Regions from separate parts of the Streptomyces sp. NPDC091292 genome, predicted to be linked through region 2. Evidence: predicted binding sites of a transcription regulator. Region 2 holds the regulator's gene; the other holds the start of a gene.
What was found. Region 2 encodes HrcA, which represses chaperone genes, less so after heat shock. Its sites were predicted from a motif close to TTNGCACTCNGNNNNNCNGAGTGCNAA; they were not measured.

Region 1: the regulator HrcA is predicted to act here: its motif matches at 8,146-8,172, upstream of groL (chaperonin GroEL).

The regions. Positions count from the first base shown of each region.
Region 1 is NZ_JBIVUQ010000007.1:347,575-358,280, forward strand. It holds gene murQ (N-acetylmuramic acid 6-phosphate etherase) at 1-424, shown strand, start outside; gene ACIQNU_RS21925 (PTS transporter subunit EIIC) at 714-2,240, shown strand; gene ACIQNU_RS21930 (TetR/AcrR family transcriptional regulator) at 2,297-2,866, shown strand; gene ACIQNU_RS21935 (MFS transporter) at 2,863-4,536, shown strand; partial or broken gene ACIQNU_RS21940 (class I SAM-dependent methyltransferase) at 4,563-5,087, opposite strand; gene ACIQNU_RS21945 (alpha/beta fold hydrolase) at 5,385-6,248, shown strand; gene groL (chaperonin GroEL) at 6,361-7,983, opposite strand; gene ACIQNU_RS21955 (cold-shock protein) at 8,297-8,500, opposite strand; gene ACIQNU_RS21960 (MoaD/ThiS family protein) at 8,918-9,193, opposite strand; gene thrC (threonine synthase) at 9,250-10,539, opposite strand; SAM riboswitch class I at 10,557-10,706, opposite strand, start outside.
Region 2 is NZ_JBIVUQ010000001.1:580,000-590,705, forward strand. It holds gene ACIQNU_RS02630 (SpoIIE family protein phosphatase) at 1-1,026, opposite strand, end outside; gene hemW (radical SAM family heme chaperone HemW) at 1,131-2,363, shown strand; gene ACIQNU_RS02640 (DUF3097 domain-containing protein) at 2,885-3,685, opposite strand; gene ACIQNU_RS02645 (MBL fold metallo-hydrolase) at 3,721-4,479, opposite strand; gene hrcA (heat-inducible transcriptional repressor HrcA) at 4,620-5,636, shown strand; gene dnaJ (molecular chaperone DnaJ) at 5,637-6,770, shown strand; gene ACIQNU_RS02660 (nitronate monooxygenase) at 6,905-7,978, shown strand; gene ACIQNU_RS02665 (16S rRNA (uracil(1498)-N(3))-methyltransferase) at 7,975-8,724, shown strand; gene ACIQNU_RS02670 (VOC family protein) at 8,788-9,180, shown strand; gene ACIQNU_RS02675 (S41 family peptidase) at 9,299-10,706, shown strand, end outside.

The DNA.
Region 1 (10,706 bases), on a different contig from region 2:
TCTGACGGTCGGGCTGTCCTGCAACGCGGACAGCGCACTCGCCGCGGCGGCGGACCACGGCATCGAGGTCGTCGTCGGCCCCGAACTCCTCACCGGCTCCACCCGGCTCAAGGCGGGCACGGCACAGAAGCTCGTCCTGAACATGCTGTCGACGATCACGATGATCCGGCTGGGCAAGACGTACGGGAATCTGATGGTCGACGTACGCGCGTCCAACGACAAACTCCGCGCCCGCTCCCGGCGGATCGTCTCGCTGGCCACGGACGCGGACGACGCCACGATCGACGCGGCCCTCACCGAGGCCGACGGCGAGGTCAAGAACGCCATCCTCATCGTCCTCACCGGCGCCGACGCCAAAACAGCAACAGACCTCCTGACCAAGGCCAACGGCCACCTACGCAAGGCCCTCACCTCAGCCATCTGACCAACCCAACGCCCACCCAACGGCCGAACCCGTTGCGGGCAGGCGTTCCACACAGCGCCCCCACCCACCCCGAACCCACACGACCCCGACCCACCCGAACCCGTCGTGGGCAGGCGATCCGCACAGCACACCCACCCCGACCCCACCCACCCGAACCCACGGCACCCCGACCCACCCGAACCCACGGCACCCCGACCCCACCCGGACCCGTTGTGGGCAGGCGTTCCGCACGGCGGAACGGGTGGGCACAACCCCGGACGACCCGCACCGTCAAAGCAAGGCGCAACCCATGAGCACACCCCCCGGCAACGGCAACAAGAACAGCAACAAGAACAGAGCCACGGCGGAGGCGATCCTCCCCCTGGTAGGCGGCGCAGCCAACATCACCGGCGTCACCCACTGCATGACCCGCCTCCGCCTGACCCTGGTCGACCGAACCCTCGTCCAGGACGACGAACTCAGGGCGCTCCCCGCAGTCCTGGGCGTCGTCGAAGACGACACGTACCAGATCGTCCTCGGCCCCGGCACGGTCGCCCGCGTCACCCCGGAATTCGAGTCCCTGGTCGAACAGGAACGGGCCGAAACCCCCAAGACGGCCCCCGAGACGGCGCCCAGAACGGCAGAGCAACTCGCCTCCCAAGGCGCCGCCCTCAAAGCGGCCCGCAAGCAGAAGAACGCGACCCCGTTCAAACTCTTCCTCCGCCGAATCGCGAACATCTTCGTCCCCCTGATCCCGGCCCTGATCGGCTGCGGCATCATCGCGGGCCTCAACGGCCTCCTGATCAACCTCGGCTGGCTCCCCGGCATCACCCCGGCCCTGGCCGCGATGGCCTCCGGCTTCATGGCGCTGATCGCGGTCTTCGTCGGCCTCAACACGGCGAAGGAGTTCGGCGGAACCCCGATCCTGGGCGGCGCGGTCGCCGCGATCATCGTGTTCCCGGGCGTCGCCAACATCACGGCGTTCGGCCAGAAGCTGTCGCCGGGCCAGGGCGGCGTGCTCGGTGCGCTGGGCGCGGCGGTCCTGGCGACGTACATCGAGAAGTGGTGCCGCAAGTGGGTGCCGGAGGCGATCGACGTCCTGGTCACCCCGACGATCACGGTGCTGCTCACGGGTCTCGTCACGATCTTCGGCCTGATGTACGTGGCCGGCGAGGTGTCGACCGGTATCGGTACGGGGGCGAACTGGCTCCTCGACCACACGGGCGCCTTCGCGGGCCTGGTCCTCGGCGGACTGTTCCTGCCGCTGGTGATGCTGGGGCTGCACCAGGCGCTGATCCCTATCCACACCACCCTGATCGAGCAGCAGGGCTACACGGTGCTGCTGCCCATCCTGGCGATGGCGGGCGCGGGCCAGGTCGGCGCGGCCATCGCGGTCTACCTGCGGTTGCGCCACAACCGGTCGATCCGCAACACGATCAAGTCGGCGCTGCCGGCCGGTTTCCTGGGCGTGGGCGAACCCCTCATCTACGGTGTTTCGCTGCCCCTCGGGCGCCCGTTCATCACGGCGTGCGTGGGCGGAGCGGCGGGCGGCGCGTTCGTCGGCTTCTTCTCGATGATCGGCGACAAGGTCGGCTCGACCGCGATCGGCCCGTCGGGCTGGGCCCTGTTCCCGCTCCTGGACGGCAACCACGGCCTCGGTACGACGGTCGCCATCTACGGCGCCGGTCTCCTGACCGGGTACCTCGCGGGCTTCCTGGCGACGTACTTCTTCGGCTTCAGCCCCCAGATGCTGACGGATCTGAACGCGGACGCGCCGGACGCCCCGGACGCCCGTACCCCCGCGCCGGAACCGGATCCCGAACCGGCGAACGCCTGACAGCGACGCCGCCGCCCCCTTCGTAACTTTACCTTCCGGATGGTAAAGTTACGGCCATGCGCCCCAGCTCCAAGACCCACATCCTCGAAGCGGCCGTCCGCGTGGTCGAACGCGCGGGTATCACCGCCCTGACCCTGGACGCGGCGGCCGAGGAGGCCGGCCTGACCAAGCCCGGCCTGATGTACCACTTCCGCACCCGGGACGCGCTCCTGGTGGCGATCCAACGGCATCTGACCGAGGAGTTCCACGGCCACCTGCTCGCCGAGCTGGGCAAACCGTTCGACGAGTCGACGCCGCGCGAGCGGGCCGCCGCCTATGTGCGGTTCGGCGCGACCAGCGGGGCGAGCAAGGCGGAACTCGCCTTCATGGTGCAGTCGGCGACCGAACCGGAGCTGGCGCGGGTGTGGGACGAACTGGCCGAGCGCTGGGTGCCGGAACCGTCCGATCCGGACCCGGACGCGGTGGAGCTGTTCCTGGCGCGGATGGCGGCGGACGGGCTGTGGCTGTTCCGGGCGACCACGGAGGTCACGCTCTCACCCGAGGTGAAGGACGCCGTGCGCCGCAGGATGATCGCGCTCACGGAGCCACGGACGACTGCCCGCCGGACGCCGGGCGGTACGTCATGAACAACGCACGCCGCTGGTGGGTCCTGGTCACCGTCTCGGCGGGGCTGCTCCTGATCTCCGTGGACATGACCGTCCTCTACACCGCCCTCCCCACCCTGACCTCCGACCTGCAAGCCGACGCCTCCCACAAGCTGTGGATCATCAACGCCTACCCACTGGTCATGGCCGGGCTGCTGCTCGGCGCCGGCACCCTGGGCGACCGCGTCGGCCACAAACGGATGTTCCTGACCGGACTCGTCCTGTTCGGTACGGCGTCCCTGGTGGCCGCGTTCGCCCCCTCGGCGGCCGTCCTGATCGCCGCGCGGGCGTTCCTCGCGGTCGGCGCGGCGGCGATGATGCCGGCGACGCTGTCCCTGATCCGCATCACCTTCGAGGACGAGCGTGAGCGCGGTATCGCGATCGGGGTGTGGGGGACGATGGCGGTGGTCGGCACCGCGCTCGGCCCGGTCCTGGGCGGGCTGCTGCTCGACCACTTCTGGTGGGGCTCGGTGTTCCTGGTCAACGTCCCCGTGGTGCTGGCCGCCCTCGTGGCGACAGTACTGCTCGCACCGGGCGGCTCCGGCAGCAAGGACCGCCCCTGGGACGCCGTCGCCTCGCTCCAGGTCATGGTCGGCCTGGTCGGCCTCGTCTACGCGATCAAGGAAATGGCCAAGCCGGGAGCCGACCGCGAACTCGCTTACGCAGCAGTCGCGTTGCTGGTCTCGGCCATCGGCTTCCTCACCTTCGTACGGCGCCAGCGCGGCCAGACCTACCCGCTGATCGACTTCGCCCTCTTCCGCAACCGGCAGCTCCTCATCGGTGTCCTCGGCGCGGGCCTGTCGATGTTCGCCACCGCCGGTGTCCAACTCGTCCTGACCCAGCGCCTCCAACTCGTCCTCGGCCTCACCCCGCTCACCTCCGGACTCCTCGTCGCCGCCTTCGCCCTGGGCGCTCTGCCGGCGGGCATCGCCACGGGCGGTCTGGTCTACCGCGTACCGGTCCGGACCCTGATCGGCGGCGGGTTGCTCGCCGGCGCGCTCGGGACCGCGCTCACGATCCTGCTCACGCCGGGCGCGGGTCCGCTCCTCGCCGACGGGCGCGGCTCGGCGTGGGTCGTGCCCGGCCTGCTCCTGGCGGGCGCCGGTCTCGGTACGGTCATGACGGCGGCGTCGGCCGCGATCATCGGCGGCGCCCCCGCGCACCGCGCCGGAATGGCGTCCTCCGTCGAAGAGGTCTCGTACGAACTGGGCAGCCTCACCGGTGTCGCCGTCCTCGGCAGCGTCCTGACCGCCGTCTACACGTCGACCGTCACCCTCCCGGCGGGCGCGCCCGCCACGGCGTCCGACAGCCTGGACGAGGCCCGCGCGGCGGCGGGCGACCTCTCCCCGGCGGACTCCGGCACCCTCCTGGACTCGGCCACCACCGCCTTCGACAACGGCTACACCCTCACCCTGACCATCGCCACGGCGGCCCTGACGGCGGGCAGCCTGTTCACATACCGCACCCTGAAACACCGCACCACACCACCCACCGAGCAGACCGGACCGGGTGACCCTCAGTCCCGCCGGAACAGCGCCGTCCACAGAAAGGACTCACCGAAGCACGCCGAATCCTCGGACTCGTCCCGCATACGCCGGAGTTCCACCTCCGTGAGATCGGAGAAGATCCAGCGCAGCGCCTCCGGCGAATAGGCGAGCCCACCCTGAAGCCCACCCGCCCGGTACAGCTCCGCGTCGGACAGCTCCGACCCCATGGCACCGGCGGCGAAGCAGGTCAGGGCGAGATGTCCGCCGGGCGCGAGACGGCTGTCGAGGAGGGCGAGGTAGCTGACCCGGCGGTGCGGCGGCAGATGGTGGAAGCACCCGGAGTCATGGATGAGGTCGTAAGGTCCGCCGAGTTCACCGCCCGCGAGGGCAAAGGCGTCCCCGCACCGGAACCGCACATCGACCCCGGCGTCCCGGGCCCGCTCCCGCCCCCAATCAATGGCGACGGACGACAGATCCACAGCGTCGACCTCGAACCCGACCAAGGCGAGATACAGGGCGTTACGACCGGGCCCGCACCCGAGATCCAGCGCCCGCCCGGCCGGGACCACCCCCCGCTCGACATACGACACCAGGCTCTCATCGGGCTTAGCCACGAAGAACGGCACACCCCGCGACCGATCCGAGTAAAACCCGTCCCACCAGGAGACCCCACCCTCCCCCCACCGATCGGCCCCGACCTCGAACAACCGGTCCATCAGCCGCAGCACATCATCAACACTACGAATTTCCCGCTCCACGAACTCCCCTTCCGCCAGGGGAAATTCTATCCCGCACAACGGTAAAACCCCAGGTCAGACCCATTACTCCAACCCCCCGGACGCCCACCTCACCCCCTCCCCCGCCCTCCGGCACCCCCACCCCTCACCCACCCCCAGAACCCCCCGCCAGCCCCCGACCACACCCCACCACAGCCCGCTTTCCGCCCCCTCCCTGCCTGCGAAATCCCGCAAAAGCCGTTGCCGCGCGCACCGCACGCTCACGACGATGCCCGTATGCCCACCTTCACGGCCCCCGACGGAACTCTCCTCGCGTACCGCGTCATCGAAAGCGACTGCGGCGACGGCGAGCCCCTGCTCTGCCTGCCCGGCGGACCGATGCGGGCCGCCGCCTACCTCGGTGACCTCGGCGGACTGGCACGGCACCGCCGACTCGTCCTGCTCGACCTGCGCGGCACCGGCGCGTCGGGCACGCCGTCGGACCCGGCGACCTACCGCTGCGACCGGCAGGTGGCGGATGTGGAGGCGCTCCGCGAGCACCTGGGTCTCGACCGGATCGACGTGCTGGCGCACTCGGCGGCCGGCGACCTCGCCCTGCTGCACGCGGCCCGGTATCCGCACCGGATCCGCAGCCTCACCCTGGTCACGGCCCGCGCGCGCTGCCTCGGTGTCGACTTCACGGTGGCGCACCGGCACGAGGGCGCCGCGCTGCGCGCGGGCGAGCCGTGGTTCGCGGCGGCGCGCGACGCGTACGAGAGGATCTGGGCGGGCACCGCGGCGGACGCCGACTGGGAGGCGGCTCTCCCCTTCTTCTACGGGCGTTGGGACGCGGCGGCCAAGGCCCACGCAGAGTCCGAGGTGGCGCAGACCAACGAGGAGGCAGCGCGGATGTACGCGTCCCCCGGCGCCTTCGGGTCCGTCGCCGAGAACCGCACGGCGCTGGCCGCCCTGGACGCGCCGGTCCTCATCCTCGCGGGCGAGTGGGACACCGGTCCGCTCCCCCGGACCGCCGCCACGGTCGCGTCGCTGCTCCCGAGGGCCGAGACGGTCGTCCAGCCGGCCGCAGGACACCATCCCTGGCTCGACGACCCCGGCCAATTCACCCGGATCGTCGCGGAGTTCCTGGCGCGGGCGGCATAGACCCCGTAAAGATCCGCGCCCACGAACGACCGAAGGCGGCACCCCCTGGGAGAGGGGTGCCGCCTTTGGGCGTAGCTAGGGCGCTAGGACGGTGATCGACCTGGAGGGTCGGTCAGAAGTCCATGTCTCCGCCCGGCATGCCGCCCGGCGCCGCGGCGCCGGCCTTCTCCGGCTTGTCGGCGATGACGGCCTCGGTGGTGAGGAAGAGCGCCGCGATGGAGGCGGCGTTCTGCAGCGCGGAGCGCGTGACCTTCGCCGGGTCGATGATGCCTTCGGCGATCATGTCGACGTACTCACCCGTGGCGGCGTTCAGACCGTGGCCGACGGCCAGGTTGCGCACCTTCTCCACGACGACGCCGCCCTCAAGGCCGCCGTTGACGGCGATCTGCTTGAGCGGGGCCTCCAGGGCGAGCTTGACGGCGTTGGCACCGGTGGCCTCGTCGCCTTCCAGCTCCAGCTTCTCGAAGACCGCGGACGCCTGGAGCAGGGCCACGCCACCACCGGCGACGATGCCTTCCTCGACGGCGGCCTTGGCGTTGCGCACCGCGTCCTCGATGCGGTGCTTGCGCTCCTTCAGCTCCACCTCGGTGGCGGCGCCGGCCTTGATGACGGCCACGCCGCCGGCCAGCTTCGCCAGACGCTCCTGGAGCTTCTCGCGGTCGTAGTCCGAGTCGCTGTTCTCGATCTCGGCGCGGATCTGGTTGACCCGCCCGGCGACCTGGTCGGCGGAGCCGGCGCCGTCGACGATGGTGGTCTCGTCCTTGGTGATGACGACCTTGCGGGCGCGGCCGAGCAGGTCGAGCCCGGCGTTCTCCAGCTTGAGGCCGACCTCCTCGGAGATGACCTCGCCACCCGTGAGGATCGCGATGTCGCCGAGCATGGCCTTGCGGCGGTCACCGAAGCCCGGGGCCTTGACGGCGACGGACTTGAAGGTGCCCTTGATCTTGTTGACGACCAGGGTCGACAGGGCCTCGCCCTCGACGTCCTCGGCGATGATCAGCAGCGGCTTGCCCGACTGCATGACCTTCTCCAGGAGCGGGATGAGGTCCTTGACACTGCCGATCTTGGAGTTGGCGATCAGGATGTAGGGGTCGTCGAGCGACGCCTCCATCCGCTCCATGTCGGTGGCGAAGTAGGCCGAGATGTAGCCCTTGTCGAAGCGCATCCCCTCGGTCAGCTCCAGCTCCAGACCGAAGGTCTGGGCCTCCTCGACGGTGATGACGCCTTCCTTGCCGACCTTGTCCATCGCCTCGGCGATCAGCTCGCCGATCTGGGTGTCGGCGGCGGAGATGGAGGCCGTCGAAGCGATCTGCTCCTTGGTCTCCACGTCCTTGGCCTGCTCAAGCAGGGCGGCGGAGACAGCCTCGACGGCCTTCTCGATACCGCGCTTGAGGGCCATCGGGTTGGCACCGGCCGCTACGTTCCGCAGACCTTCGCGGACGAGCGCCTGGGCCAGGACGGTCGCGGTCGTCGTGCCGTCACCGGCTACGTCGTCCGTCTTCTTGGCGACCTCCTTGACCAGCTCGGCGCCGATCTTCTCGTAAGGGTCCTCAAGCTCGATCTCCTTGGCGATGGAGACACCATCGTTGGTGATCGTGGGGGCGCCCCACTTCTTCTCAAGGACGACGTTGCGGCCCTTGGGGCCAAGGGTGACCTTGACGGCGTCGGCGAGCTGGTTCATACCGCGCTCCAGACCGCGCCGTGCCTCCTCGTCGAACGCGATGATCTTGGCCATGTGAAGTGGTCCTCCCGGACAGGGGTGGATTGCTCCGGATCGTGTCGGCGCCCGCGACGGACGGTCCCGGCCCTTGTGGTTCCTTGCCCCACCCGGCCCGTGGACCTCGCCGGCCCGATCCAAGTTCTGTCACTCTCACCTGGAGAGTGCTAACGCCAATGATTAGCACTCGCCCCACCCGAGTGCAAGCGGCTTGGGGAGACCACGGGCGCACGGCGGGGGCATACGCGAAGGGTCCGCGCCCCATGCCTGGGACGCGGACCCTTCGGTTGAGTGTGTCGCGTGAGTGCGTCGGTGGTCGATCGCGCCGAGATCAGACGGCGAGCTTGACCATGTCCGCCTGCGGCCCCTTCTGACCCTGCGAGATCTCGAACTCGACCCGCTGGCCCTCTTCCAGGGTGCGATAGCCGTCCATCTGAATCGCGCTGTAGTGGACGAAAACATCCGCACCACCGTCGACCGCGATGAAGCCGTAGCCCTTCTCCGCGTTGAACCACTTGACGGTGCCCTGAGCCATGCCTAACTCCCCTATTACTGGCCCTTGCACGGGACCACACTTCGCGGACCCGGGTCAGACCTCACCCCCCAACGGCTGGGGGTGTGCGCCGGAACGCGTCGACCGCCGCTGAATGTATCTGCCCAACTGCCGTCTGCAACAGGTCAATCGGACGAGAAATCTGGGCACGCGTGATCGGAAATTTCCGGCTGATTGAATAGAATTCAGGGCAAGTCGGGCCCGGCAAAAGCCATCTAAGGCGCAAAGGGGCGGGGCGCTTTGGCTACTTCTTGTCGCCGTTCGACCGAGAACTCATATGCGTGCGGCATCGACGCGCGACGCCTTTCCCCAACTCTATCGCGTTCAATCCCACAGAATTGCCCCCTCCGCTTCTCTCGCGGAGGGGGCAACAGGGGTAACGCTGCGTCAGCCGCCGTGTCAGCCGCCCGCGACCGCCGGGATGATGGAGACACCGGCACCGTCCGGCGTGGCCGTCTGGAGGCCCTGCTCGAAGCGGACGTCGTCGTCGTTCACGTACACGTTCACGAAGCGGCGCAGCTTGCCCTGGTCGTCCAGGACGCGGGCGGAGATCCCGGCGTGGTTCTTCTCCAGGTCGGCGATGACCTCGGCGAGGGTCGTGCCCTCGGCGGCGACCTCGGCCCGGCCGCCGGTGTAGGTACGCAAAATGGTGGGGATGCGGACGTTGACGCTCATGTTCCGGCCTTTCCGGTCGATCCGTCGTGTATTCGTCGGGGGATTCAGCGGGGGATTCAGCGGGCCAGGCCCGCGTCGCGGAACGCGTCCAGGCTCGGGCGGATGGTCGCTGTCGGGCCGGTCGTCGGCGCCACCGCGTCCAGGGTCTTCAGGCCGTCGCCGGTGTTCAGCACGACCGTCGTCAGCGCGGGGTCGAGCAGGCCCGCGTCGATGAGCTTGCGCGTGACACCGACGGTCACGCCCCCGGCCGTCTCGGCGAAGATGCCCTCGGTCCGCGCGAGCAGCTTGATCGCGTCGACCACCTGCTCGTCGTCCACGTCGTCCACGGCGCCGCCGGTACGGCGCGCGATGTCGAGGACGTAGGGGCCGTCGGCCGGGTTGCCGATGGCGAGGGACTTGGCGATGGTGTTCGGCTTCTGCGGCTTCACCACGTCGTGCCCGGCCTTGAAGGCGGCGGACACCGGCGAGCAGCCCTCGGCCTGGGCGCCGAAGATCTTGTACGGCTTGTCGGCGACGAGCCCCAGCTTGATCAGCTCCTGGAGCCCCTTGTCGATCTTCGTGAGCTGGGAGCCCGAGGCGATCGGGATGACGAGCTGGTCCGGGATCTCCCAGCCGAGCTGCTCACAGATCTCGTACGCCAGGGTCTTGGAGCCCTCGCCGTAGTACGGGCGCAGATTGACGTTGACGAAGCCCCAGCCCTCGCCCAGCGGGTCGCCGATCAGCTCGGAGCAGAAACGGTTCACGTCGTCGTACGTGCCCTCGATGCCGACCAGCTCGCCGCCGTAGACCGCGGCCATGACGACCTTGCCCTGCTCCAGGTCGTGCGGGATGAACACGCAGGAGCGGAAGCCCGCGCGGGCGGCGGCGGCGCCGACCGCGCCGGCCAGGTTGCCCGTGGAGGAACACGAGAGGGTCGTGAAACCGAAGGCGCGGGCGGCCTCGATGGCCTGCGCGACGACACGGTCCTTGAAGGAGTGCGTGGGGTTGCCCGAGTCGTCCTTGATGAACAGCTTGCCGGGCTGGACCCCCAGTTCCCGGGCCAGGTTGTCGGCCTTGACCAGCTTCGTCCAGCCCGGGTTCAGATTCGGCTTGGACGCGACATCGGCGGGGACGGGCAGCAGCGGCGCGTACCGCCAGATGTTGTCGGGGCCCGACTCGATCTTCTTACGGAGCGCTTCCGGGTCACCGAGCGGCAGGTCGTACGCCACTTCGAGCGGGCCGAAACACAGCTCGCAGGCGAAGATCGGGCCGAGCGGGAACCTCTCGCCGCACTCGCGACACGAGAGGGCCGATGCGGGGCCCAGGTCTACGGTGTCGGTGGCGGGAGCGACAGTCTGTACAGCCATGGAGGCGAGGCCCTTTCTCCTCATCTTCCTCATGGCGCGTTTCGCCATGAGACGGATTTGGCACCTTCCCTAGCCGGGAGCCTCGCGGACATGATCGGAATTCACCTTGATCACGGACGAGACCGGCTGGAGGGTTGCCGGGGCTTCAACGGGCCGTATCCCTCTGC
Region 2 (10,706 bases):
GCCGGTGACCTCGTCGGGGAACCGGAGCAGTCCGGCCCGCCCGATCATCAGGGTGCCGAGCGGCCGGCCACCGGCGGCCAGGCGGAACGCCAGTGCGGCCCCCGTCGGATCGCCGTCGCCGAAGGCGGCTTTCGGCCAGGGCACGGGCACCGGACCCGACCGCTCCGGATCGCTCGCCGGCAGCGGCAGGACCGGCGGGTCGTTCTCCAGGGCCTGGCGGAGGTCCTCGATCCGGTTCTCGCTGCCGTGCCACACGCGGGCGGGGCGGCTGCCGGTGGCGAAGCCGTCGGCGCCGCCCTGGCCGAGCCGGTCGGCCTCGTCGGTGAGCCAGACCGCGCACCAGTCGGCGAGCCGGGGCACCAGGAGCTGTCCGGCGAGCGCGGCGACATGCTCCTCGTCCAACTGTCCGGCGAGCAGGTCGGACGCCTCGGCGAGGAAGGTGAGGGCGCCCCGGTTGACCCAGTCCTGGTCCTCGGGGTCCTGGCGGGGCCCGAGGACGTCGCCGTGGTCGCCGTCGGCCGTGAGTCCCCCGAGGGCCGGGTGCGGTTGCTCGCGGGAGTCCACCGGCAGCCGCGCCCACACCGTCTTCGTCCCCGGGCGGTACGTGATGCCCCAGGCCGCGGCCAGCCCCGAGACGAGCTGGAGTCCGTGGCCGAACTCGGGGGTCTCCTGGCCCACGGGCGCCAGACCGCCGCGTATCGGCCGCGCGGGATGGTGGTCGGAGATCTCCACGACCAGTGCCGTGCCGTCGTCCGCCGTGTCCTCCAGGCGGCACAGCAGCCCCACGTCCGTGCCGGCGTGCACCACCGCGTTGGTGACCAGCTCACTGACGAGCAGCACCGCGTCGTCCACCAGCCGGTCCAGGACGACCGGGCCCGTCCAGTGCGTCAGCGTCGTACGGACGAATCGCCTGGCAGCGGCCGGGGACTGCGGGTTTCCGGGCAGGGACGTCCTGGCTTCGCGCGGCGTCGGCCGCCGCCGACGGCTCGGCGGGATCACCGCCCGGACCGCGCTCTCGCGTCGCATCGCAACAGAGTGACAGACCGGCGGGGCGCGCATGCGGCGAGTGACGGAACTGGGGGTGAGGTGGGGGCGGCGGTGGTAATGCGTGGGCGGGGGACAATGGGGCCATGCCCTCCGTGCTTCCTGAGGGGGAGGCCGTGCCGGACGACGGTGGCCTTCCGGCCTCCGCTCTCGCCGGCGCCTCCGCCCGGCCCCTCGGCTTCTATCTGCATGTGCCGTACTGCGCGACCCGCTGCGGATACTGCGACTTCAACACCTACACCGCCACCGAACTCCGCTCCACCGGCGGTGTACTCGCCTCGCGCGACAACTACGCCGACACCCTCGTCGACGAGATCCGTCTCGCCCGCAAGGTCCTGGGCGACGATCCCCGGCCGGTCCGGACCGTGTTCGTGGGCGGGGGTACGCCGACGCTGCTCGCCGCCGGTGACCTGGTCCGGATGCTCGCCGCCGTCCGGGACGAGTTCGGTCTCGCCGACGGTGCCGAGATCACCACGGAGGCGAATCCGGAGTCCGTCGATCCGGCCTATCTCGCGGCGCTGCGCGAAGGCGGGTTCAACCGGATCTCGTTCGGCATGCAGAGCGCGCGGCAGCACGTGCTCAAGATCCTCGACCGCACCCACACGCCGGGGCGCCCCGAAGCGTGCGTCGCCGAGGCCCGCGCCGCCGGGTTCGAGCACGTCAATCTCGACCTGATCTACGGCACGCCGGGCGAGTCCGACGACGACTGGCGGGCCTCGCTCGACGCCGCGATCGGTGCGGGGCCCGACCATGTGTCCGCGTACGCGCTCATCGTCGAGGAGGGCACGCAGCTCGCCCGCCGCATTCGGCGCGGCGAGGTCCCGATGACGGACGACGACGTCCACGCCGATCGGTACCTCATCGCGGACGAGGTGCTGGGGATGGCCGGATTCGAGTCGTACGAGGTGTCGAACTGGGCCACGAGCGAGGCGGGTCGGTGTCTGCACAACGAGTTGTACTGGCGTGGCGCGGACTGGTGGGGCGCGGGGCCCGGTGCGCACAGTCATGTCGGTGGGGTGCGGTGGTGGAACGTGAAGCATCCCGGCGCCTATGCGGGTGCCCTGGCGGCGGGTCGCTCGCCCGGTGCGGGCCGTGAGGTCCTGTCGGACGAGGACCGGCGGGTGGAGCGGGTCCTGCTTGAACTCCGTCTGAGCGACGGCTGCCCTCTGACGCTCCTGAGGCCGACCGGCCTCGCGGCGTCCCGCCAGGCCCTCAAGGACGGCCTTCTGCAACCGGGCCCGTACGAGGAGGGTTGGGCGGTCCTTACCCTGCGGGGGCGGCTTTTGGCTGATGCGGTGGTGCGGGATCTGGTCGACTGAGGGTGCGGGTTGGGTGTGGCGGGGTGCGCAGTTCCCCGCGCCCCTGAAGAGGGGGTGGGTGGGGCCGGTGGTCGGGTGCGGGTTGGGTGTGGTTTGTTGCGCAGTTCCCCGCGCCCCTGAGGGGGTGGTGGGGCTGGTTGTTGGGGTGCGGGTCGTGTGTGGCTGGGTGCGCAGTTCCCCGCGCCCCTGGAGAGGGGGGGCTGGGGCCGGTGGTCACCCGTGGGTCGTGTGTGGCTTGTCGCGCAGTTCCCCGCGCCCCTGAGGGGGGTGGTGGGGCCGGTTGTTGGGGTGCGGGTTGGGTGTGGCGGGGTGCGCAGTTCCCCGCGCCCCTTGGAAAGCGGGCGCGGCCGGCAGTCGACAACGGGCGTCAGCCGTCTCTTTCAGGGGCGCGGGGAACTGCGCAAAACGGCCGACGGCCCGCAGTCGATAGTCGGCCTTCGCCACCCCCCTCAGGGGCGCGGGGAACTGCGCAACAGGACGCATCCGACCTGCACCCGAATGTCCGGTCCACCCGCGGAGCGTCACTCCGTCACGTGGTCGATCAACCGTTCCACCGACCCCAGAAGTTCCGGTTCCAGATCCCTGTAGCTCTGTACGGAAGCCAGAATCCGCTGCCACGCCATCCCCGTCTGGTCAGGCCAGCGCAGCGCCCTGCAGACGCCCGTCTTCCAGTCCTGGCCCCGGGGGATCCGGGGCCACTCCGGGATGCCGATGGTGGTCGGCTTCACTGCTTCCCAGATGTCGATGTACGGGTGGCCCACCACCAGGGCGTACTCGCTGGTGATCTCCGCCGCGATGCGGGACTCCTTGCTGCCGGGTACGAGGTGGTCGACCAGGACGCCGAGCCGGGCGTCGGGGCCCGGTGCGAACTCCGCGACGATCGCCGGGAGATCGTCCACGCCCTCCAGGTACTCGACCACCACGCCCTCGATCCGGAGGTCGTCGCCCCACACCTTCTCGACGAGTTCCGCGTCGTGCCGGCCTTCGACGTAGATCCGACCGGCGCGGGCCACCCGCGCCCGAGCGCCCGGCACCGCCACCGAACCGGACGCGGTACGGGCCGGTCGCGAGGGGGCGCCCGTGGCGGCCCGGACCAGGGTCACCACCTTGCCCTCCAGCAGGAATCCGCGCGGCTCCAGCGGGAACACCCGGTGCTTGCCGAACCGGTCCTCCAGCGTGACCGTCCCCGCCTCGCACCGGATCACCGCACCGCAGAACCCCGTACCCGGCTCCTCGACCACGAGCCCCGGCTCGGCCGGTACCTCGGGTACGGGCTGCTTCTTCTTCCACGGCGGAGTCAGGTCCGGCGAGTACTGGCGCATTCGACCGACGATAGGAAGAAGGGGCCGGGCGTGGCTCACGACACGCCGAATCTCCTGGTCAGGCGGTCACGCTGGGACCGGACGAACTCCGCATTCACGACAGAACCGTGCCCGGGGACGTACCGCGCGTCCTCGCCGCCCAGCTCCAGGAGGCGGTCCAGGGCGGCCGGCCACCGTGACGGGACCGCGTCCGGGCCGGCCTGCGGTTCGCCCGACTCCTCGACCAGGTCGCCGCAGAACACGACCCGGGGAGAGCCGGGCACGACGACCGCCAGATCGTGGCCCGAGTGCGCGGCGCCCAGGTTCACCAGGAGCACCCGCACCCCGCCGCCCAGGTCGAGCGTCCACTCGCCGGGTACGGGAACCTCGTACCGGGGGCGGACCAGCAGCTCGACGGCCTCCGCGGCGGCCCTCGGGTCGGCTCCGTGCCGTACCGCGTCCGTACGCAGCTCGTCCGCGCCCCGCGTGAGGATCTCGCCCGCGCCCAGCGCCCCGTACACCTCCACGCCCGCGAACGCCGATGTGCCCAGGACATGGTCGAAGTGCGGATGCGTCAGCGCGACATGCGTGACCCGGCGGCCCGCGCCGAGGAGCCGCATGGTGTCCCGGCGCAGGTCCGCCCCCTCGCGTACCGTCCCGCCGCTGTCGACCAGCAGCGCGCTGTCGGCCCCGGCGACCAGACCCGCCGTGCAGTCCCAGGCGGGAAGGCGGCGCCGGCCGACCCCGGAGGCCAGCCGTTCCCACCCCGGCTCTTCCCAAGCGATCCCCGGAGGGATACCCGTACCGATGCCCATACCGCGACGCTACGACATAGGTCGCGCCCGGCCTTGCTACCGGCGTACCCACCGGCCGTACACTGGCTCCGGGAATGCTGGCACTCGCCTGCTCTGAGTGCCAGAGGGGCAGGGAACACACATTGCTGGAGGTGCGCGCGATGCTCAGTGAACGCAGGCTCGAAGTGCTGCGCGCCATCGTCCAGGACTATGTCGGCACCGAGGAGCCCGTCGGCTCCAAGGCGCTGACCGAGCGGCACAGCCTCGGCGTCTCACCGGCGACCGTGCGCAACGACATGGCGGCCCTGGAGGACGAGGGGTACATCGCCCAGCCGCACACCAGCGCCGGACGGATCCCCACCGACAAGGGGTACCGGCTTTTTGTCGACAAGCTCGCGGGCGTGAAGCCGATGACGGCGCCCGAGCGCCGGGCGATCCAGAACTTCCTCGACGGCGCCGTCGACCTGGACGACGTGGTGGGCCGGACCGTGCGGCTGCTCGCGCAGCTCACCCGGCAGGTCGCCGTCGTGCAGTACCCCTCGCTGACCCGCTCGACGGTGCGCCATGTCGAGCTGCTTTCGCTGGCGCCGGCCCGCGTGATGCTCGTCCTGATCACGGACACCGGCCGGGTCGAGCAGCGGATGGTCGACTGCCCGGCGCCCTTCGGTGAGGCGTCGGTGGCCGATCTGCGGGCCCGGCTCAACAGCAGGGTCGCGGGCCGCCGCTTCACGGATGTGCCGCAGTTGGTGCAGGATCTGCCGGACGCCTTCGAGGCGGAGGACCGCGGCATCGTCTCGACCGTGCTCTCCACCCTGCTGGAGACGCTGGTCGAGGAGACGGAGGAGCGGTTGATGATCGGCGGCACCGCCAATCTCACCCGCTTCGGGCACGACTTCCCTCTGGTGATCCGGCCCGTCCTGGAGGCCCTTGAGGAGCAGGTCGTGCTTCTCAAGCTCCTGGGCGAGGCCAAGGATTCGGGCATGACCGTACGGATCGGTCATGAGAACGCGCATGAGGGACTCAACTCCACGTCCGTCGTGTCGGTGGGCTACGGTTCGGGCGGCGAGGCAGTGGCCAAGCTCGGCGTGGTCGGCCCGACCCGCATGGACTACCCGGGAACGATGGGAGCAGTACGCGCAGTGGCACGTTACGTCGGACAGATCCTGGCGGAGTCGTAAGTGGCCACGGACTATTACGCCGTACTCGGCGTGCGCCGCGACGCTTCCCAGGACGAGATCAAGAAGGCGTTCCGGAGGCTCGCGCGCGAGCTGCATCCGGACGTGAACCCCGACCCGAAGACCCAGGAGCGGTTCAAGGAGATCAACGCCGCCTACGAGGTGTTGTCGGACCCGCAGAAGAAGCAGGTCTACGACCTCGGCGGTGACCCGCTCTCGCAGGCGGGCGGCGGCGCGGGCGGTTTCGGAGCCGGTGGCTTCGGCAACTTCTCGGACATCATGGACGCCTTCTTCGGCACGGCGTCCCAGCGCGGCCCCCGCTCGCGCACCCGGCGCGGCCAGGACGCGATGATCCGGCTGGAGATCGAGCTGGACGAGGCGGCCTTCGGGACCACCAAGGACATCCAGGTCGACACGGCCGTCGTCTGCACCACCTGCAACGGCGAGGGCGCGGCCCCCGGCACCAGCGCCCAGACCTGCGACATGTGCCGCGGCCGTGGCGAGGTCTCGCAGGTGACCCGGTCCTTCCTCGGCCAGGTCATGACCTCGCGGCCGTGCCCCCAGTGCCAGGGCTTCGGCACCGTGGTGCCCACGCCGTGCCCGGAGTGCGCGGGAGACGGCCGGGTCCGCTCGCGCCGCACCCTGACCGTGAAGATCCCGGCGGGTGTCGACAACGGCACCCGGATCCAGCTCGCGGGCGAGGGCGAGGTCGGCCCCGGCGGCGGCCCGGCCGGTGATCTGTACGTCGAGATCCATGAGTTGCCGCACTCCGTGTTCCAGCGGCGCGGCGACGATCTGCACTGCACGGTGACCCTCCCGATGACGGCGGCGGCCCTGGGCACCAAGGTGCCCCTGGAGACGCTGGACGGCCTCGAAGAGGTCGACATCAGACCGGGCACCCAGTCCGGGCAGTCCATCCCCAAGCACGGGCGCGGAGTGACCCATCTGCGCGGCGGCGGGCGCGGTGACCTCATCGTGCATGTCGAGGTGCAGACCCCGTCGAAGCTCGATCCGGAACAGGAGCGGCTCCTTCGGGAGCTGGCCGTACTGCGGGGTGAGGAGCGCCCCACCGGCCAGTTTCAGCCAGGACAACAGGGGCTCTTCTCCCGCCTGAAGGATGCTTTCAACGGCCGCTGAATTACGGCTGACTTTCGGTCGAAACCGGTGCCGACGGGTGCCGACTTACCGTCGGTAAAGCCTTACGGTCAGCGGAATATGCCAGGCGTAAGGCTGGATTCGGACTTGTGCGGAGGACGTGACAACATGCCGTCATGTCCTCCGCACTGACCGATCTCTTCCCACGCCCGATCGTGCAGGCGCCCATGGCGGGCGGCGTTTCCCGGCCCCAGCTCGCGGCGGCCGTCTCCGACGCGGGCGGGCTCGGATTCCTCGCCGCCGGATACAAGACCGCCGACGGGATGTACGAGGAGATCAAGCAGGTGCGGGGCCTCACATCCCGCCCTTTCGGTGTCAACCTTTTCCTGCCGCAGCCCGACCACGCCGACCCGGCGGCCATCGCCGTCTACCGTCACCAGCTCGCCGGCGAGTCCACCTGGTACGAGACCCGGCTCGGTGACACGGACGCCGGGCTGGACGACGGATACGTGGCCAAGCTGGCGATCCTCGTGGACGACCCGGTCCCGGTCGTCTCCTTCCACTTCGGCTGCCCGACCCGCGAGGTCGTGGAGTCCCTCAAGAAGGTCGGCACCCTCACCCTCGTCACGGCCACCACGCCCGAGGAGGCGCAGACCGTGCAGTGGGCCGGAGCGGACGGCGTCATCGCGCAGGGCATCGAGGCGGGCGGCCACCAGGGCACCCACCGCGACAACATCGAGAACGACGGCGCCGGGCTCGGACTGCTGACCCTCGTGGCGCAGATCCGCGAGACCGCGCAGCTCCCGATCATCGCGGCCGGCGGGCTGATGCGCGGCGCCCAGATCGCCTCCGTCCTCGCGGCGGGCGCCGACGCGGCCCAGCTCGGCACCGCCTTCCTGATCACCCCCGAGTCGGGCGCCCACGTCCTGCACAAACAGGCGCTCACCGACCCGCTGTTCAACCGCACCCGGCTCACCCGCGCCTTCTCGGGCCGCCCCGCACGCGGCCTCGTCAACCGCTTCATGCGCGAACACGGCCCGTACGCGCCCGCCGCCTACCCGCAGATCCACCACCTCACCGCCGGACTGCGCAAGGCCGCGGCCAAGGCGGGCGACCCGCAGGGCATGGCGCTCTGGGCGGGCCAGGGCCACCGGCTCGCCCGCGAACTGCCCGCCGGACAGCTTGTCGAGGTACTGACCGCCGAGCTGGAGGCCGCGGGCGACGCGCTGGTGCTGCGGAGGGCGTCATGACCGCGCCCGTCTTCGTCGTCGCGCACTTCGACGCGGGACCCGCCGGGCGCTATGTCCTCGACGGCGCCGAAGGGCGGCACGCCGTGTCCGTGAAGCGGCTGCGGCCCGGCGAGGACGTCGTCCTGACCGACGGGCGCGGGCGCTGGGCGGACTGCGTCGTCCTCGCCGCCGAGGGCAAGGACCGGCTCGTGGTCCAGATGGACTCGTTCACCGACGAACCCGAGGAGACCCCCCGGATCACCGTCGTCCAGGCGCTGCCCAAGGGGGACCGCGGCGAACTCGCCGTCGAGACCATGACCGAGACCGGCGTCGACGCGATCGTGCCGTGGGCCGCGGCCCGCTGTGTCACGCAGTGGCGGGGCGATCGGGGTGTCAAGGCGCTCGGCAAGTGGCGCGCCACCGCACGCGAGTCCGGGAAGCAGGCCCGCCGCGTCCGGTTCCCCGAGATCGCCGAGCCGATGACCACCAAGCAGGTCGCCGCCCTGCTCGCCCGCGCCGAACTGGCGGCCGTCCTGCACGAGGACCGGGACTACCCGAGCGAACCCCTGGCGAGCGCGGAACTCCCGGCAAGCGGCGAGATCGTGCTCGTCGTCGGCCCCGAGGGCGGCATCGCGCCCGAGGAGTTGGAGCTGTTCACCGGCGTCGGGGCAAAAGCGTACAGACTGGGGCGTACCGTACTGCGTACGTCGACCGCCGGGACCGCGGCCGGGGCGCTGCTGCTCGGCCGCACCGGCCGCTGGTCCTGAACGCCGGTCCCGAAGCACCGGTCCCGAACCACCGGCCCAGAACCGCCATCCAAGGAGGCCCCGTTGGAACTCGCCCAGGTGAGGCTGCTCGTCTCCGACTTCCCCGCCTGCTACCGCTTCTACGCCGACGTGCTCGGCCTCAAGCCGCAGTCGGGCGCCGTTGACGGGCCGTACGAGAAGTTCAGCCCGCACACCGGGTCGGCGGGGATCGCGCTCCAGGACCGGGCCATGATGGCCGAACTGCTCGGCGAACTCGCCGGGACCGCCGTCGGACACCGCTCCCTCGTCGTGCTGCGCGTGGAGGACCTGGACGCCTACTGCGCGGACGTCACCGCGCGCGGCGGCGCCCTCCTCCAGGGCCCGTCCGCCATGACCGACCGGATGCGCGTCGCCCATCTGAAGGATCCCGAGGGCAATCTGGTCGAGTTGCAGGAGTGGCTGCTGCTGCGCGGCTGACCGCACCCGCGTCCCGTACTTGACCGTACCCGCGTCCGGTATGCGAGCGCCGTGGGCGGGACCCGGCCATTCACCGGAACCACTGTTCACAGGCGGTGGGGCTGCTTAGGGTGATCACGTGACTCAGTCTGCGTACTTCCGGTTTCCCCATGTTCACGGTGAGTTGGTCGCCTTCACGGCCGAGGACGACGTCTGGATCGCCCCCCTCGACGGCGGACGCGCATGGCGGGTCAGCGCCGACAACATCCCCGTGAACCACCCCCGGATCTCCCCGGACGGCACCACCGTCGCCTGGTCGTCCACCCGCGACGGCGCGCCCGAGGTGCACCTCGCCCCCGTCGACGGCGGCCCGTCCCGGCGGCTCACCCACTGGGGCAGCGACCGCACATCGGTGCGCGGCTGGACGCCCGACGGCCGCGTCCTCGCCGTCAGCACCGTCGGCCAGGCATCGCTGCGCCGCTCCTGGGCCCGCGCCGTCCCCCTCGACGGCGGCCCCGCCGAGACCCTCCCGTACGGACCGGTCGGCGGCGTCGCGTACGGGCCCGGCGGTCAAGTGGTGCTGCTGTCCGCGCCGATGGGGCGCGAGGCCGCCTGGTGGAAGCGGTACCGGGGCGGTACGGCGGGCAAGCTGTGGATCGACCGGGACGGCTCCGGCGAGTTCGTCCGGCTGCACGAAGGGCTCGACGGGAACATCGAGTACCCGATGTGGGTCGGCGAACGCGTCGCGTTCCTCTCCGACCACGAAGGCGTCGGCGCCCTGTACTCGTCGCTCGCCGACGGCTCCGACCTGCGCCGGCACACCGCGACGGACGGTTTCTACGCGCGCCACGCGGCCACCGACGGCACCCGCGTCGTGTACGCGTCCGCCGGTGAACTGTGGATCGTGGACACCCTCGACGGCCCCGAAACGCTCGACGGCACCCCCGGCACCGGCGCCCGGCGCCTCGACATCCGCCTCGGCGGACAGCGCGCCGACCTCCAGCCGCACCCCGTCAACGCCGCCCGCTGGTTCGGCGCCGGGGCCCCCGACCACACCGGACGCGGCAGCGCCCTCGCCGTACGCGGCGCCGTCCACTGGATCACCCACCGCGAGGGCCCCGCCCGCGCCCTCGCCGCCGAACCCGGCGTCCGCGCCCGGCTGCCCCGCACCTTCCGCGCCGACGGCGAGGAACACGTCGTCTGGGTCACCGACGCCGAGGGCGACGACGCCCTCGAATTCGCCCCCGCCACCGGCGCCGCGCCCGGTGCGACCCCGCGCCGCCTCGGGGCCGGACAGCTCGGCCGCGTCCTCTCGCTCGCCATGGCGCCCGACGGCAGCCGCGCCGCCGTCGCCTCGCACGACGGCCGGGTCCTGTTCGTGGAGCGCGCCACCGGCGAGGTCCGCGAGGTCGACCGAGGGGAGCACGGCGACGCCACCGGGCTCGTCTTCTCGCCCGACTCGGCCTGGCTCGCCTGGTCGCACGCCGGACCCAGCCCGCTGCGGCAGCTCAAACTCGCGAACACCGCCGACCTGTCCGTCACCGAGG